4 regions of the Streptomyces sp. 1331.2 genome follow, and region 4 is predicted to be linked to each of the others. Evidence: riboswitches for the same ligand, from Rfam matches in the RefSeq annotation. Region 4 holds a riboswitch; each other region holds the start of a gene.
The links. Region 4 has a riboswitch for cyclic di-AMP ahead of CRP52_RS40355 (transglycosylase family protein). Riboswitches for the same ligand answer to the same signal wherever they lie in the genome.
Positions count from the first base shown of each region.

Region 1: another riboswitch for cyclic di-AMP. It lies ahead of CRP52_RS05225 (glycoside hydrolase family 16 protein); the one in region 4 lies ahead of CRP52_RS40355 (transglycosylase family protein).
Region 2: another riboswitch for cyclic di-AMP. It lies ahead of CRP52_RS14220 (M23 family metallopeptidase); the one in region 4 lies ahead of CRP52_RS40355 (transglycosylase family protein).
Region 3: another riboswitch for cyclic di-AMP. It lies ahead of CRP52_RS23765 (C40 family peptidase); the one in region 4 lies ahead of CRP52_RS40355 (transglycosylase family protein).

Region 1 covers NZ_OBMJ01000001.1:1,220,056-1,223,750, forward strand. The annotation lists gene CRP52_RS05225 (glycoside hydrolase family 16 protein) at 2-1,321, opposite strand; cyclic di-AMP (ydaO/yuaA leader) riboswitch at 1,323-1,487, opposite strand; gene CRP52_RS05230 (MoaF-related domain-containing protein) at 1,843-2,172, shown strand; gene CRP52_RS05235 (alpha/beta hydrolase) at 2,195-3,337, opposite strand; gene CRP52_RS05240 (TetR/AcrR family transcriptional regulator) at 3,492-3,695, opposite strand, start outside.
Region 2 covers NZ_OBMJ01000001.1:3,363,179-3,366,873, forward strand. The annotation lists gene CRP52_RS14215 (hypothetical protein) at 1-518, shown strand, start outside; gene CRP52_RS14220 (M23 family metallopeptidase) at 604-1,437, opposite strand; cyclic di-AMP (ydaO/yuaA leader) riboswitch at 1,450-1,608, opposite strand; gene CRP52_RS14225 (YiaA/YiaB family inner membrane protein) at 1,819-2,109, shown strand; gene CRP52_RS14230 (alpha/beta fold hydrolase) at 2,237-3,064, shown strand; gene CRP52_RS14235 (TetR/AcrR family transcriptional regulator) at 3,120-3,686, shown strand.
Region 3 covers NZ_OBMJ01000001.1:5,523,345-5,527,039, reverse strand. The annotation lists gene CRP52_RS23770 (C40 family peptidase) at 1-598, opposite strand, end outside; gene CRP52_RS23765 (C40 family peptidase) at 822-1,943, opposite strand; cyclic di-AMP (ydaO/yuaA leader) riboswitch at 1,954-2,107, opposite strand; gene CRP52_RS23760 (C40 family peptidase) at 2,446-3,483, opposite strand; gene CRP52_RS23755 (NYN domain-containing protein) at 3,683-3,695, opposite strand, start outside.
Region 4 covers NZ_OBMJ01000001.1:1,020,538-1,024,232, reverse strand. The annotation lists gene CRP52_RS04415 (LacI family DNA-binding transcriptional regulator) at 1-785, shown strand, start outside; gene CRP52_RS04410 (hypothetical protein) at 906-1,106, opposite strand; gene CRP52_RS40355 (transglycosylase family protein) at 1,274-2,551, opposite strand; cyclic di-AMP (ydaO/yuaA leader) riboswitch at 2,559-2,726, opposite strand; gene CRP52_RS04400 (hypothetical protein) at 3,169-3,695, opposite strand, start outside.

The DNA.
Region 1 (3,695 bases), 200 kb from region 4:
GTCAGCGGTAGACGCGGACGTAGTCGGCGGCCATGGTGATCGGGGCGGTCCCCTGCGGAGCCGGGTGGTACTGCCCCGCGCACACCGAGAGGTTGAGGATCAGGTACGCCGACCAGGTGGCGCCGACGCCCTTGCCGTCCGAGAAGACCTTGACGCCGTTGACGTACCAGTCCACCGAGGTGGCGCCGTAGTAGGTACCGATGGTCACCCACTGGTCCTTCGCGATGGCGCTCGCGTCGGTGTAGTACTTCGGGTTGCCGGGGTTGACGTGGTTGGTCAGCTCCAGCAGGTTCGGGTTGTCGGGGTGGTACTCGAAGGAGTCGATCTCCCCGTTGCCGTTCTTCCAGGTCCACAGGGCCGGCCAGGCGCCGCTGCCGGCGGGCAGCTTGACCCGGGTCTCGGCGTAGTCGCCGGTCTTGACCTGGAAGCCCTCGCTGGAGCCCTCGGTGGTCAGGAATCCGGTGTTCCAGGACTGCTTGCCGTTCTCCAGGGCCGGGCCGCCGGAGGTGGCGGTGAAGGTGGCGACCCCGTTGGCGACGCTGACGTTGTTCTTGTTCAGCCAGTCCAGCTTGTTGTCGTCCGGGTTGTGGTTGCCGTACTTGTACGCGGTGCTCTTGTCGCCGACCCAGCGCTGGCCCCAGCTGATCGGGCTGGTGAACTCGTCGGACCAGGTCAGCGACTTGCCGGCGACCGGGGAGGACGGCGCCGGGGTGGTCGGGGCAGCCGTGGCGCTCGGGGTCGGCGTCGCGCTCGGGGTCGGCGTCGCGCTCGGGGTCGACGTGGCGCTGGGGGTGGCGGTCGGCGTGCTGGTCGGCGTGGCCGTCGGGGACGGGGTCGGCGTGGCCGTCCCGGAGGCCGAGACCACCAGCTGCTGCGCCGGCAGGTTGTGCCAGGCGCCGCCGAGGTCCTGCCAGAAGCCGAACTGGCTGTACGTCCCGGCGGGCAGGGTGCGCGCACCGCTGGTGAAGTTCACCCCGCTCGGGCAGATCTGCACGTTGGAGGCGTTGCCGGGGAAGTCCAGGTTGGTGCCGCGCGCGTCGCGCACACCCACGCCCACGGTCTTCGCGGTGAAGCACGCCGAGGAGTGCAGACCGAGCGAGGCGGTGGTGGCCTGGCCCGCGACCATGGTGGCGGGGCCGAGGCGGTCCTGGGTGACGGTCGGCGCGGTGGCCGCCTGGGCGCCGGTGACGGACGGCAGTCCGAACAGGCCGGAGCCACCGATGGCGAGCGCGCCGGTCGCGGCGAGGGCGGCGTTGCGGCCGCGGTGGGAGGGGCGGGCGTGGCGCGGCGCACGACGCCGGGCAGCGGCAGGCTGGGGCATGGGGTGACCTCTGCGACGCCTGCGAGGTTAGCTGTCGGGTTCGGGCTGCAGTTGGCCCGGCCGTCTGTGGAGCGGCTTCACCCCTAGCCACGGCCGTACGAGGAACGCACGGACCGGGCGCCGACCTTGGTTCCCCCGCTCCTGTCCGCTCCGGTGCTCGGTGACCCGCCGGCGGGTGGACAGGACTCGGCGTCCCGGCGGCGGGGTCCGCGTGGGCGGACGACCGTTGCAGGCTAGGCAGGCCGTACGTGAACGGACAACTCCCTCGGGCCGGTTGTCGTGCAGCTCACAGTGGTGTCGATCAACGACACTGTGTGGCGGGCGAGTTGATCAAGTCCCGCGGCCGGGGCGCGGCGCCGGTGGTCTCGTCGAGGCCGCCGGGGGTGTCGGCCGGACGCGGCGGTGGCGGACCGTACCGTGGCAAAGATCTGACCGAGTGCACCCGGTCGGATAAATTGGAGGCCGGAGATCTTCCGCAGTGCACAAGAGCACCGAACCCGGAAACGAGGAGCCGCCCCACCATGACCGCGTCCCTGCCCGCCTTCGCCGGCCGCACCTACCTCTTCCGGGCCGACAACGGCGCGGCCTTCCGCAACACCTACTCGGCCGACGGCACCCGGCTGCGCTGGGAGGGCCTCGGCGAGTCCGCGGGCCAGTGGGAGGACGTACGGCTGCACGTCGCCGAGGTCGCGCCGAAGGTCTACTTCGTCAGCTGGACGGAGCAGAGCGGGATCACCGTCAGCCATGTGATGGACCTCGACAAGCTGACGGTGCGCGCCTTCTGGACCTTCGAGGGCGAGGGCGGCCGGGTCGGCGAGCTGCACGCCGGGACGCTGGAGCAGGTGGCCTGAGCCTGAAACGGCCCGAGGACGCTCAGACGGTCTGGTTCGGCACCTTGAGGTGCTGGGAGAGCCACTCCAGCGAGGACGGCAGCAGCGCGCTCCACGTCTCGAAGTTGTGGCCGCCGTTCTCCAGCATGCTGTACGAGACCTTCATCGGGCTCTGCACCGCGTCGACGAAGGCCTCGGTCTCCTGGCGGTAGCTGCCGTCGCCCTTCTTCGTGCCGGCCAGCAGCACGGACACCTTCGGCTGCGGCAGGTTCTTCAGCCGCCACATCAGGTTGGCCTCGTCGCGGCGCTGCTTGCTGCCGCCGAACAGGTCGCCGGTGGTCGGGTCGTCGGCGGCGTCGTAGTAGGCGGAGAGGGCGACGGCGGTCGGGAAGACGTCCGGGTGGCGCATGGCCAGCTTGAGCGCGCAGTAGCCGCCCGTCGAGTTGCCCATGAAGGCCCAGGCCTGCGGATCGGACGAGACCCGGAAGCTGGCCTGGATCGCCGAGGGCACGTCCTTGGTGAAGTACGTGTCCGACTGCGGGCCGTTGGGGATGTCCTCGCACTCGGTGTCCTGCGGCAGGGCGGGCGAGGGACGCACCAGGACCATGACGGTCGGCTGCATCCGGCCCTCCTGCAGCAGCTTGAGCGCCGCGCCGGGGTAGTTGAAGCGGGTGATCAGGTTCTCGGCGATTCCTGGGAATCCGGTGCTCACGATCACGGCCGGGAACTGCTTCTGTGCGTACTCCGGCTGGAAGTACTGCGGGGGCAGGTAGACGTAGCCCTCGGTGGACAGCCGGCTGACCGCGCCGTCGATCCGGACCTTGCGGATCTCACCGGACTGGCCCGGCTCGCGGCCCATCGCGCCGCCACCCTTGACCGAGGCGTGGCCGATCGTCTCCACCAGCAGGCGGCCGGAGGCGTCCGCCTTGTTGTGGATCACCACCGGGCCGGTGTCACCGGTGCCCAGCAGGTCGCCCCAACTGCTGTAGAAGGCGAAGTAGTTGTTCGCGACGAGGCCGAGCGCGGCGAGCACCGCCAGCTGGGTGGCGAGCAGCGCACCGATCCGGCCGAGCACCGCCTGCCAGCTCTTCCGGGCGAGTCTCGGCCACAGCCAGACCGTGCCGACCGTCATCACGACGGCGATCAATACGGTCAGCGCCAACACCTTGTGGCTCGTCAGACCCATGTCCTGCTTGCTCCCACGCCTCGAACTCCAGTCCCCACCGCTGGGACATCCGAGGAGGTCACCCCGGTTCCCCCGCCGGGGCGCGAGGACCAACCCTAGCGCCAGCCGGGAGGAACCCCGCGCCCCATCCATCCGTCCGCCCGGCCGGGCTCAGTCAGGCCAGCCGCTCCCAGAGCCGCAGCCCCGCCGTGAGCTCGCGCATGCAGCGCGCGCCGAGCTCCTGCGGGGAGCCGGAGCCGGCGGCGGGGGCGTCGGAGAAGGCCCACTGCTCCAGGGCGACCCGGATCGCGGCGGTGGCGGCCGCGGCGGCCAGCCGGATCTCCAGCGGGTCGGTCCCCTCGGGACAGCGCTCGGCGAG
Region 2 (3,695 bases), 2.3 Mb from region 4:
CCGGGCTGCTGCGCCGCGCCGACCTGGTGACCTGGCCCCGGCTGTACGCGCTGCTGCTGCACGCGTACGGGGTGGACGTCGCCGACGAGGAGGCGGTGCGGGCCTGGCTGGCCGGCTTCGGCGAGCTGGCGCCGGAGGAGCGGACGGCCGCGTACGAGGCGCTGGTGCCGGCCGGCTGGCTGGACGAGCCGGACGCCGAGGGCTGGGGGCCGGGCCGGCTGCTGTCGGTCGGCATGGCCACCGACGGCGCGCGGCGGCTGCTGGAGCAGGGCCTGATGCGGCGCAGCTACCGCAACCTGGCCGAGCTGACCGCGCAGGGGCGGCCGATGCCGGACGAACTGGCCGGGGACTTCGGGCAGTTCGAGGAGGCGGCGGCCGGGGCGGCGCTCGACCTGTTCGGCGAGTGGACGGTGCCGGGTCTGCCGCGGCTGCTGGTGGAGGAGTTCCCCGAGCTGGCGCCGGAGCCGGGCCGGGAGGAGATCGAGGCGTACCTGGCGCAGCTGCCCGCGGAGGAGTGAGGCGCTGTGGAGAGAGGCGCTGAGGCGGGAGCCCCCGGCCGTACGGCGGTTGCCGGCGGTCGGGGGCTCCCGTGCGTCCCCGGTGTCAGGGGGTGAGGCCGCGCTGTTCGAGCCAGGGCTCGGGGTCGACCGGGGCGCCGCCGCCGGGGCGGACCTCCAGGTGCAGGTGCGGGCCGGTGACGTTGCCGGTCGCGCCGACCTTGCCGATCTGCTGGCCGGAGGCGACCTTGCCGGAGCCCTTGATGATCGAGGAGAGGTGGCAGTACCAGATCTCGGTGCCGTCGGGCAGCGTCTCGACGATCCGGTAGCCGTAGGAGCCGGACCAGCCGGCCGAGGTGATGGTGCCCTGGCCGAGCGCGTAGACCGGGGTGCCGGTGTCGGCGGCGAAGTCCAGGCCGGTGTGCAGGTTGGCCCAGTAGCGGGCGCTCTGGCCGTAGTGGGCGGAGAGCCGGTAGTCCTTCACCGGGAGGGTGAGGGCGGCGGCGGCCTTCGCCTCGGCCTCCTCGGCGGCGCGCTTGGCCTCGGCCTCCTTGGCGGCGGCCTTGGCCTCGGCCTCCTGCGCGGCCTGCACGCGGGCGCTCTCCTCGGCGGCGGTGCGCTGGCTGTCAGCCTGCTGCTGGATGCGGGCGGCGAGCGCGAGGCCGGGGTCGGCGGCGAGGACGACCGGCGCCTCGTCCGGGGCCTCGACGGCGGGGGCGGCGGCCGGGGTGGCGGAGGCGAAGCCGGTGGCGCCGAGGGTGGCCGCGACGGCGGTGACGCCGAGCAGCGGGGAGGCTCCGCGGGCCTGACGCGGCATCCGGTGGCGGTTGGTCTCGGCCTCCGGGCCGTAGGCCTCGGGGCCGTCCGCGCCGGGGTGGTCGAGGAGCTGGGTACCGGCTGCGGGGCCGGCCGGGTGTGCCGGGGTGTGCGTCGACGCCACGGAGGCGCGCTCCTTTCCTTCCTTCGCGCCTACCGGGTTAGCTGACGGGTTCGGAGCAGGAAGGTCTCCTACGGCCGGGCCGGGGCCCCGCCGATTCACCCCAAGGAACGTGGTTCCCCGGCTCCCTGGCCTGCCCGGAGGCCGGCCGGCGGGATTAGGCGACGGCGCACGGTGCCGTCTGGGTACGGCGTTGACAACCGCGCTGCGTTATCAAACGTTAATCCTAGGAGGCTCTGATTCCAAGCCATCCGTCCGGGACCGCTGGGGAGCAGGTGATCAGACGTCAACGAACGACCCCTCAATGCGAGCACTCCACCTGAGCACTCCAGCTGAGTACTCCTACTCATGTGCGACCCGATCCGGCAGCCGCATCCTGACGCCATGAGCCAACCGATGCAGCACCGCACGACGGCCGCGTACTACGTCCAGGCCCTCCTCTCCTTCGCCCTGTCGGGCACCGCCCTCGCCGTGGGGATCGCCTACCTGCCGGTCGACGGCTGGACCCGGGCCTTCCTCGGGATCGGCCTCCTCTACACCGTGACCTCTGCGTTCACGCTGGCGAAGGTGATCCGGGACCGGCACGAGTCGAACGAGATCGTCAACCGGGTCGACCAGGCCCGGCTGGAGAAGTTGCTCAGCGAGCACGACCCGTTCCGGGTCGAGGGAGCCTGAGGCGGGCGAGGGTCCTGGGATTCCGGCTCCGGCGCGCTTGACGGCTAAGGCTATTAGCCTTAGCTTTATGGCTATCGGCAGCACTCGCCGATAGCTCGCAGCAGCGGCGGACCGAGGAGGGCCCACCATGAACGGCACCGGCACCCCGAACACCCAGTACCTCACCGTCCCCGGCGGGCGGATCGCCTTCGACGACACCCGGCAGGGCGACGGCACCCCCGTCGTCCTGCTCCCCGGCATGCTCGACAGCCGGGCCGCGTACCGGCACCTCCGCCCGCTGCTCGTCGCCGCCGGCCACCGGGTCGTCACCATGGACCTGCGCGGCTTCGGCGAGTCCTCCATCACCTGGGACGACTACGGCCCCGCCGCCCTCGCCGACGACGTCCTCGCCCTGCTCGACCACCTCGGCATCGACCGCGCCGTCCTCGTCGGCAGCTCGTACACCGGGGCCACCGTCGTCAAGGCCGCCGGCAACGCGCCCGAACGGGTCGCCGGGATCGCCCTCCTCGACGCCTTCGTCGAGAGCCCGCGGCCGAACGCCCTGATGCGCGGCGTCATGGGGCTGATGGGCGCGGCGATCGTCCACTGGCCGGCCGTCTGGGGCCTCTACCTGCGCCGGATGGCCTTCCCCGGCGCCAAGCCCGCCGACTTCGACGAGTACGTGAACGGGCTGGTCGCCGCACTGCGCACCCCCGGCCGCAAGACCGCCACCCGCGGGTACGTCACCGGGGACTCGGCACCGACCGGCTGGACCGCCGCCGTACGGTGCCCGGCGCTGGTCGTCATGGGCAGCAAGGACCCCGACTTCCCGAAGCCCGAACTCGTCGCCGACCGGCAGGCCGCGGCACTCGACGCGCGAAAGGCGATGATCGAAGGGTCCGGGCACTACCCGATGGCCGACAACCCGCAGGCCACCGCCGACGCCCTGCTGCCCTTCCTCGCCGAGATCGGCTGACCGCCGCGCTCCTGCCCGCCCGACGCCCCACCTTCCCCACGGAGAACCCGAAGCCATGCCCCGCGTAGGACTGACCCCCGACCAGGTCGTCGACCACGCCCTCGCTGTCATCGACGAACAGGGGGCCGACGCCCTCACCCTGGCCGCCGTCGCCGCCCGGGCCGGGGTCGCCACCCCCTCCCTGTACAAGCACGTCAGCGGTGGGCTCGCCGAACTGCGGCGGCTGATAGCCGTCCGGGTCACCGACGAACTGGCCGGCCGGCTCGCCGACGCCGCGGTCGGCCGCAGCGGGGACGACGCCGTCGCCGCCGTCCTGCGGGCGTACCACGCGTACGCCACCGAACACCCGCACCGCTACAACGCCCTCCCCCAGGCCCCGCAGCCCGACGACGACCTGGCCCGGGCGGCCGGGCGACTCGTCGGCGTGATCATCGCCGTCCTGCGGGAGTACGGCCTCGACGGCTCCGAGGCGATCCACGCCGCCCGCACCGTCCGCTCCCTCGCCCACGGCTTCGCCTCCCTCACCACCGCCGGCGCCTTCCAACTCGCCGAAGACCTCACCACCACCCACGACCGCCTCATCACCACCCTCACCACCGGCCTCCGCACCTGGCCGGCCTAGAGGGCCGGC
Region 3 (3,695 bases), 4.5 Mb from region 4:
CGCCCAGGCCGTTGAGCAGCTTCTGCGCCGCGGCCAGCCGCTGCTGGATCTGCTGCTTGCTGTCGGCGAGCGAGCGGCGGGTCTCGTCCAGCTCGGCGAGCTTGCCGGCCGCCTCGGTGCGGCGCTGGTCGAGCCGGCGCTGGCGGGTCACCAGCTCGTGCAGGGCCTCCTGCTGCCGCTCGGCGGCCTGGCCGAGGGTACGGGCGCGGGCGAGGTAGTCCTCCGGGTCGGGCGAGAGCATCAGCTGGGCGGTCTGGTTCATCCCGCCACCGCGGTACTCGGCCCCGGCGACGGTCGCCAGGTCGCCGCGCAGCTCGTTGAGCTGGTCCTGGGCGACGGCGATCTCGCCCTGCAGGGTCGTGGTCTCGCCCTGGAGCCTGCGCTGGGCCTCCTGCGCGGCGTTGTACTTCTCCGACGCCTGCTCGGCCTCGTCGTAGAGCTGCTCCACCTGCGCCTTGACGTCCTTGCGGTCGGCCGGGTCCGGGGTGCCGGGGGCGGCCTGGGCGCTGCCGCTGGTCGCGACACCCAGCGCGGTGGTGGCGGCCGCCGTCAGCACCAGCGCACGGGCGAGCAGTTGGGAACGGCGGTGCACGGGCATGGCGGCAGCAGCTCCAATCCTGCGGTTCGGCCCCGCCGCCGCACTGCGGGCGGCCGTCGAGCGGGAGTCCGGTGGCAGACGTTAGCGAGTCCGGGCAAGCGAGTCCAAACCCCTCCCGACCCGAATATTTGACCCGTAATCGGACATCGGCCCGAACCGCGGACAAAGCCGCAGGCCCGGCCTTCCCTGACGGAAGACCGGGCCTGGCGGCGTCGGGCGGGAGTCAGACCCGCACGATGGAGGTCAGCGGCATGTTGGTGACGGCCTCGTAGCGGACGCTGGCACCCGGCTTGGGCGCGTGCAGCACCTGGCCGTTGCCCGCGTAGATGCCGACGTGGTGGGCGTCGCTGTAGAAGATCAGCAGGTCGCCGGGCTGGGCCTGGGACAGGTCGGTGCCGATCCGGGTGCCGGCGTTGGCCTGCTCCTGCGAGGTGCGCGGCAGCGAGACGCCGACCTGGTTGAACGACCAGACCATCAGACCGGAGCAGTCGAAGGAGCCCGGGCCCACGGCGCCGTAGACGTACGGGCTGCCGATCTTCGAGGCGGCGACGGACAGTGCAGCGGCACCGCGGGAGCTGCCGGGCGCGGCCGGCTTGACGACCGGCGAGGCCGGGCTCGTGGCGATGTCGCCGCGGCTGTTGTCGCGCGAGGCGCGGTCCGCGGCCTGCTGCTGGGCCTTGGCGGCGTCGGCCTGGGCCTTGGCGTCCGCGGCGGCCTTGTCCTCGGCCGCCTTCAGCGCCGCGCGCTCCTGGTCGGTGAGGGTGTTGAGCAGGGCCTGGGCGGCGTTCAGCTTCTTCTGGACCTCGTCCTTGGAGGCCTTCAGCTGCTGGGTGGTGGACTCCAGCTCGGCGAGCTTGCCCTGGGCCTCGGTGCGGTCCTGGTCCAGCTTGCGCTGCTGCTCCTGGAGCTGCTTCAGCTGATTCCTCTGGGTGTCACCGGCCTGGTTCAGCGCACCGGCCTGGTTGAGGAAGTTGTCCGGGCTGGAGGAGAACATCAGCTGGACGGTCGGGGATATGCCGCCGTTGCGGTACTGCTCCCCGGCGATCTCGGCGAGGCCGCCCTGCAGATCGGTCACCTGGGCCTGCTGGCGGGCCACCTGGTCCTGCAGACCGGAGACCTGCTTCTCCAGCGTCTGCTGCTTCTCCTGGGCGGCGTTGTACTGCTCGGTCGCCACCTCGGCCTGCTCGTTGAGCTGGTCGACCTGCTCCTTGACCTGGTCCTTGGTCGGCTGCGGGTCGGCGTGCGCGCCGGACTGCGCGGAGAGGGCGACGGCTGCGGCGGCGACACCGGTCAGGATCGAGACCCGGGCACGGCCTGCTGGCTTGGGACGACGATGGGACGCCACGAAGGCGGACTCCTTCTTCCTGCGTCCGCCTACCGGGTGAGCTGACGGGTTCGGGCCGGAAGCATGCCCTACGACGCCTCACGGCCGTTCTACCGGCCGACCTGGCGCCGATTCACCCCGGAGGAACGTGGTTCCCCGGCTCCGCTCCGCAGCGCCCCCGACCACTGGGCTCCCCTGTCGGGCAGTCGCTTCGACCTGCCCCGCTGCCTCGCGAACTCGGCGGTAACCACCGCCGCCACCCGGGCTGGGTGATCGACAGTGCGGTGGTTCGGGGCACGACCCTAGTAACTGAACCGTGATCGGTTCAAATCCTTGTCAGAAAAAAGACGGAAGATTACCCAAGTTCTCTTGTGAAAATGACCGATGGTGATCGCTGCCGTACGCAAGGCTGATCAGGTCTCACCAGTCGGTCGCAAAACGACGGAAAGCCGCGCGCCACCCCCGACCGGAGGTGGCGCGGATCACAGGGCCGAAACCCGGGCCCCTTCGGCGTGTCGGGCCGTCAGACCCGGCGGATCGTGTTGATCGGCATCGCGTCGGCCTTCATCACCTTCACCACGTCACCGGTGTGCGGCGCGTGGACCACCATGCCGTTGCCGATGTACATCCCGACGTGGTGCATGTCGCCGCCGTAGACGACCAGGTCGCCCGGCTGCGCCGCGGCCAGCCCGGGCACGGCGGTGCCGTAGTGGCCCTGCTCCTGCGAGGTGCGCGGCAGCGAGACGCCGGCCTGCCCGTACGCCCAGACCATCAGGCCCGAGCAGTCGAAGGTGGTGGACCCGGTGGCGCCCCACACGTACGCGGAGCCCTGCTTGCTCATCGCCTTGGACACCGCGACGGCCGCGTAACCGCTGGCCGGCGGCAGGCTGCTGAGGTCGACCCGGTCGCTGCCGCGCGAGGCGCGGTCGTCCTGCGCCTGCTGCGCCTTCAGCGCCGCGCGCTCGGCGGAGCTGAGCGAGTTCAGCAGGTCCTGGGCGGCCTTCAGCTTGGTGTTGACGTCCGACTTGGCCTGGTTCAGGTCCTTGGTGGTGGAGTCCAGCGAGGCCAGCACCGCGGCCGCCTCGGCCTTCTCCTGGTCCAGCCGGCGCTGCTGCTCCAACAGCCCCTTGAGCGCCTCGGCCTGGGTGGTGCTGGCCTGCTGGACGGTGGAGGCCTTCTCCAGGTAGCCGGACGGGTCGGAGGAGAGCATCAGCTGGACGGACGGGTCGATGCCGCCGGTGCGGTACTGCTCGCCCGCCACCTCGGCCAGGCCGCCCTGCAGCTGGGTCATCTGCTCCTGGCTGCGGGCCACCTGGTCCTGCAGCTGGTCGGCCTGCTTGCGCAGCTGGTCGGCCCGCTCCTTGGCGCCGTTGTACTTCTCCGCCGCCTGCTCCTGCTCCTGCTGGAGCTGGTCGATCTGCGCCTTGACGTCCGTCGTGTTCGGCTGCGGCGCGGCGTGCGCGGCCACCTGGGCGGAGAGCGCGACCGCGGTCGCAGCCGCAGCAGTGAGCACGGAGACTCGCGCGCGGCTCGGCTGCTTGGGACGGCGGTGGGAGGCCAAGGGCCCGGCTCCTTCTTCCATCGGACTCACCCGATCGGACGAGATTCCGGAAAATAGGTTTGACGCCAGACCCTAGTGAAGATCTAACCGATTTGCCACTCCCCCAAAGGCGTGAAGTCCGTTTCCCACACTGACTTCACCGGAAGCGCACACCGTCGCGAAACCCGCACCGACCAGCCGTCATGCCGCCCGACCGAGGTCAGGGCCGGGCC
Region 4 (3,695 bases):
TGATCGAGCAGGTGCTCAGCCGGCACGGCTTCACCCCGGTGCTGTGCACCCAGACGCCGGGCGGATCCACCGAGGACGAACTCGTGGAGATGCTGGTGGACCGGGGCGTGGCGGGCATCGTCTTCGTCTCCGGGCTGCACGCCGACACCACGGCCGACCACGACCGCTACGCGCGGCTGGCCGGGCGAGGGGTGCCGTTCGTGCTGATCAACGGCTTCAGCGAGAAGATCGACGCGCCGTTCATCTCGCCGGACGACCGGGCCGCGATGTGGATGGCCGTCCAGCACCTGGCGGAACTCGGCCACCAGCGGATCGGGTTGGCCGTCGGGCAGCGCCGGTACGTGCCGGTGCTGCGCAAGATCGAGGGCTTCACGGCGGCGATGCGGGCGGTGCTCGGTCGTAGCCAGGAGGAGGCCGAAAGCCTCGTCCACCACACGCTGTTCAGCGTGGAGGGCGGGCACGCGGCGGCCGGCGCGCTGCTCGACAAGGGCTGCACGGCGATCGTCTGCGGGAGCGACATGATGGCGCTCGGGGCGATCCGGGCGGTGCGCCAGCGGGGGCTGTCGGTGCCGCAGGACGTCTCGGTGGTCGGCTTCGACGACTCGCCGCTGATCGCCTTCACCGAGCCGCCGTTGACCACGATCCGGCAGCCGGTCGAGGCGATGGCCACGGCGGCGGTGGATGCGCTGCTGGAGGAGGTCGGCGGGAACGCCGCCCAGCGCGGCGAGTTCATGTTCCAGCCGGAGCTGGTGATGCGCGGGTCCACCGGGGCCTGCGCGCGCTGAGCCGCCGGTCGGGAGGTCCGGTCGGAGGCGGGTGTGCGGCCTGCCGACGACCGGGGGCAGGGCCCAAGTGAAGGGCCCCGGAGGGCAGTTGCGCTCCGGGGCCCTTCGGCGTGCGTCGGTTCAGCCCTCCTGGGCGGTCAGGCGGTCGGCGGTGAGGCGGTGGCCGTCGGCGGCTTCGCCGGTACGGCTCTCGGTGCGGCGGCCGCGGGCCAGGTAGTCCCGCAGGATCAGCTCGACGGCGTCCTGCGGGCTCTTGGTGCCGGAGAGCATCATCGCGTCGATCGCTAGGTTCGCGTCGAGCGTGACGGTGACCTGGGCCATGTGACTCCTCCTCGGGTGCGAAGCAGCAGCATGCCCGCTGGGAGCCGGGTTTGACCACGGGATACGCCGGAACCCCCGGGGAGAGTGGTCGGACTCTCCCCGGGGGTGTGGGCGGTCGGCGCTCAGCGGTCGGCGGTCGGCGGTCAGCCGTCAGCCGCTCACCGTCCTCAGACGCGGCCGGCGAAGTCCGGCGCCCAGTTGGCGATGGTCTGCTCGCGGACGCCCGCGCTCGGGTTGGCGGCCTCGACGTACTTGCCGCCGCCGACGTAGATGGCGACGTGGTAGACGCCCGAGTCCTGGCCGTTGTTGGACCAGAACAGCAGGTCGCCCGGCTGCAGGCTGTCCAGCGAGACGTGGGTGCTGGCAGCGGCCTGGTCGGCGGCGACGCGCGGGATGGAGACGCCCGCGGCGCGCAGCGCGGCCTGGGTCAGGCCGGAGCAGTCCCAGCCGCCGTTACCGGTGCCGCCGTAGACGTAGGCCTGGCCGACCTTGGACTCGGCGAAGGAGACCGCGGCGGCCATGCTGCCGGTGGCGGTCTGCGCCGGGGCGGCCGGCTTGGCGGCCGGGGTCTGGGTCTGCGCGGCCGGCTTGGCGTTCACGGAACCGCCGTTCGCGGACTGACCCGACTTCTGCGAGCGGTTGAACCAGCTGAACTCCGAACCGGAGGTGGCCGAGGAGGACTGGTCGGCCGAGGCCGACGGCTGGGCCTGGCCACGGTCGCCGAAGGACAGGTGCTGGCCCGGGTAGATGGTGTCCGGGCCGTCGGCCAGGGTGGCGCGGTTGAGCTCGTAGAGCCGCTGCCAGCCGCCCTGGACGTTGTGCTTGTCGGCGATCGAGGACAGCCAGTCGCCCGCGACCACGGTGTAGTCGTCGCTCTGGGCCTGCTGCTGGTGCTTCTGGGCCCAGTTGCCGGCGGCGGAGTCCGTGGTGGCCTGGGCGTCGTCCTGGGCGGGCGCGGCCGGCTTGGCGGGCTTCGCGGCCGGGGCCTGGGTCGGCTTCGCGGCCGGAGCGGCCGGAGCGGCCGGAGCGGCCGGCTTGGCGGCGGCCGAGGTGTCGACGGCGGCCGGGGCGCCGCCCTTGGTCAGGCCGGCCTGGACCGAGCAGACGGGCCAGGCGCCCGGGCCCTGCGAGGCGAGGACCTTCTCGGCGACGGCGATCTGCTGGTCCTTGGTGGCCTGGTTGGCCTGCGGGGCGTACGCGGTGCCGCCGAAGGCCGCCCAGGTGCTGGAGGTGAACTGGAGGCCGCCGTAGAAGCCGTTGCCGGTGTTGATGCTCCAGTTGCCGCTGCTCTCGCACTGGGCGACCTTGTCCCAGGTGGCGACGGAGGCGGCGGAGGCGTTGCCCGACACGAGGCAGGGGACGGTGAGGCCGACGCCCGCGACGCCGATGGCGGCGATCACGCGGCGGGTGCGGCCGGACAGACGGGTGCCGTTGGTGGGAAGCATGAAGACGCAGTCCTCTCCCACGCCTGCGAGGTGAGCTGTCGGATTCGGGCTGGAGTTGCCCGGCCGCGCATGCGCGGCTTCACCCCTAGCCCTGGACCGTTCCGGAGAGCGGTCCGGGGCGACTTACCTGTGGGTCCCCCGCTCCTGCCGTGGTGCGTTTTCGCGCTACCAGACACCCGACGGCAGGACTCGGCGTTGCGGATGAACTGGGTCCGTGTGGTCACGAACGGGGAGCACGTTAAGCAGACTTAAGTTCAAACTGCAAACACCTGTGACCCTCATCACGGTTTAGCGGGAATCACCAAAACGACGGGATTTCATGATCGGAAATGATCGTTTTTCGGCAATATCGTTGCGGATATGCACAACTGTCTCCGCCTCAGGAAGAGTGTGACGGCGCGTCGAAGCGCGGAACGGCGCATGCGTCGAGCCGGGGGAGGGGAGGTGATTCGAGCGCCTGAGGGGCCGCAGAGCAATTACCTGCAAATGACACCAGATCGGACATTCCTCTTTATTGCCTTCTTAACTCCCGTACGGAACAAGGGGAGCAAAGCGAAGGGCCCGGAACGGAAGCCGCTCCAGGCCCTTCGTGCGCACCGGCGGGCGCGCGGTGTCCATTACCGCTCGAACGACTCCCGGCCGGCCGCGTGGGCGCCGCGAGCGCCCTCCACGGTGCCCTCGGCCTCGGCGGCGGCCGCGGCCTCAGCCTCGGCCCGCGCGAGCTCCTCCGCGGACGGCACGGGCAGCGCGGCCAGGTAGGTGGAGGCGATCAGCTGGCCGACGGCCGGGTACGCGCCCAGCGGCGCGGCCGACGGGCAGCCGGTCTCCTCGGCGGCCGTGGCGAGCAGCTCGGAGTCGGCCTCCGGTCCGATCACCAGGGGGGCCAGCGCGGGGCGCTGCGAGCCGGTCTCCTTGAGGTGGTCGACGGCCGCGGCCACCGAGCCGGGCACGTCGAGGGCCGCGGCCACGACCGGGACGGCCAGCCGGGCCGCCAGCAGCACGCCGGTGATGCCGGCCGCGGCGGCGGCGTCCTCGCCGCCGGCGGTGGTCAGGACCACGCCGTCCGCGGCGGTCGCGATGGCGAACAGCCGGGCCCGGTCGGCGCGGGCCAGCCCGGCCTCGGAGAGCCGCACGTGGACGGCCT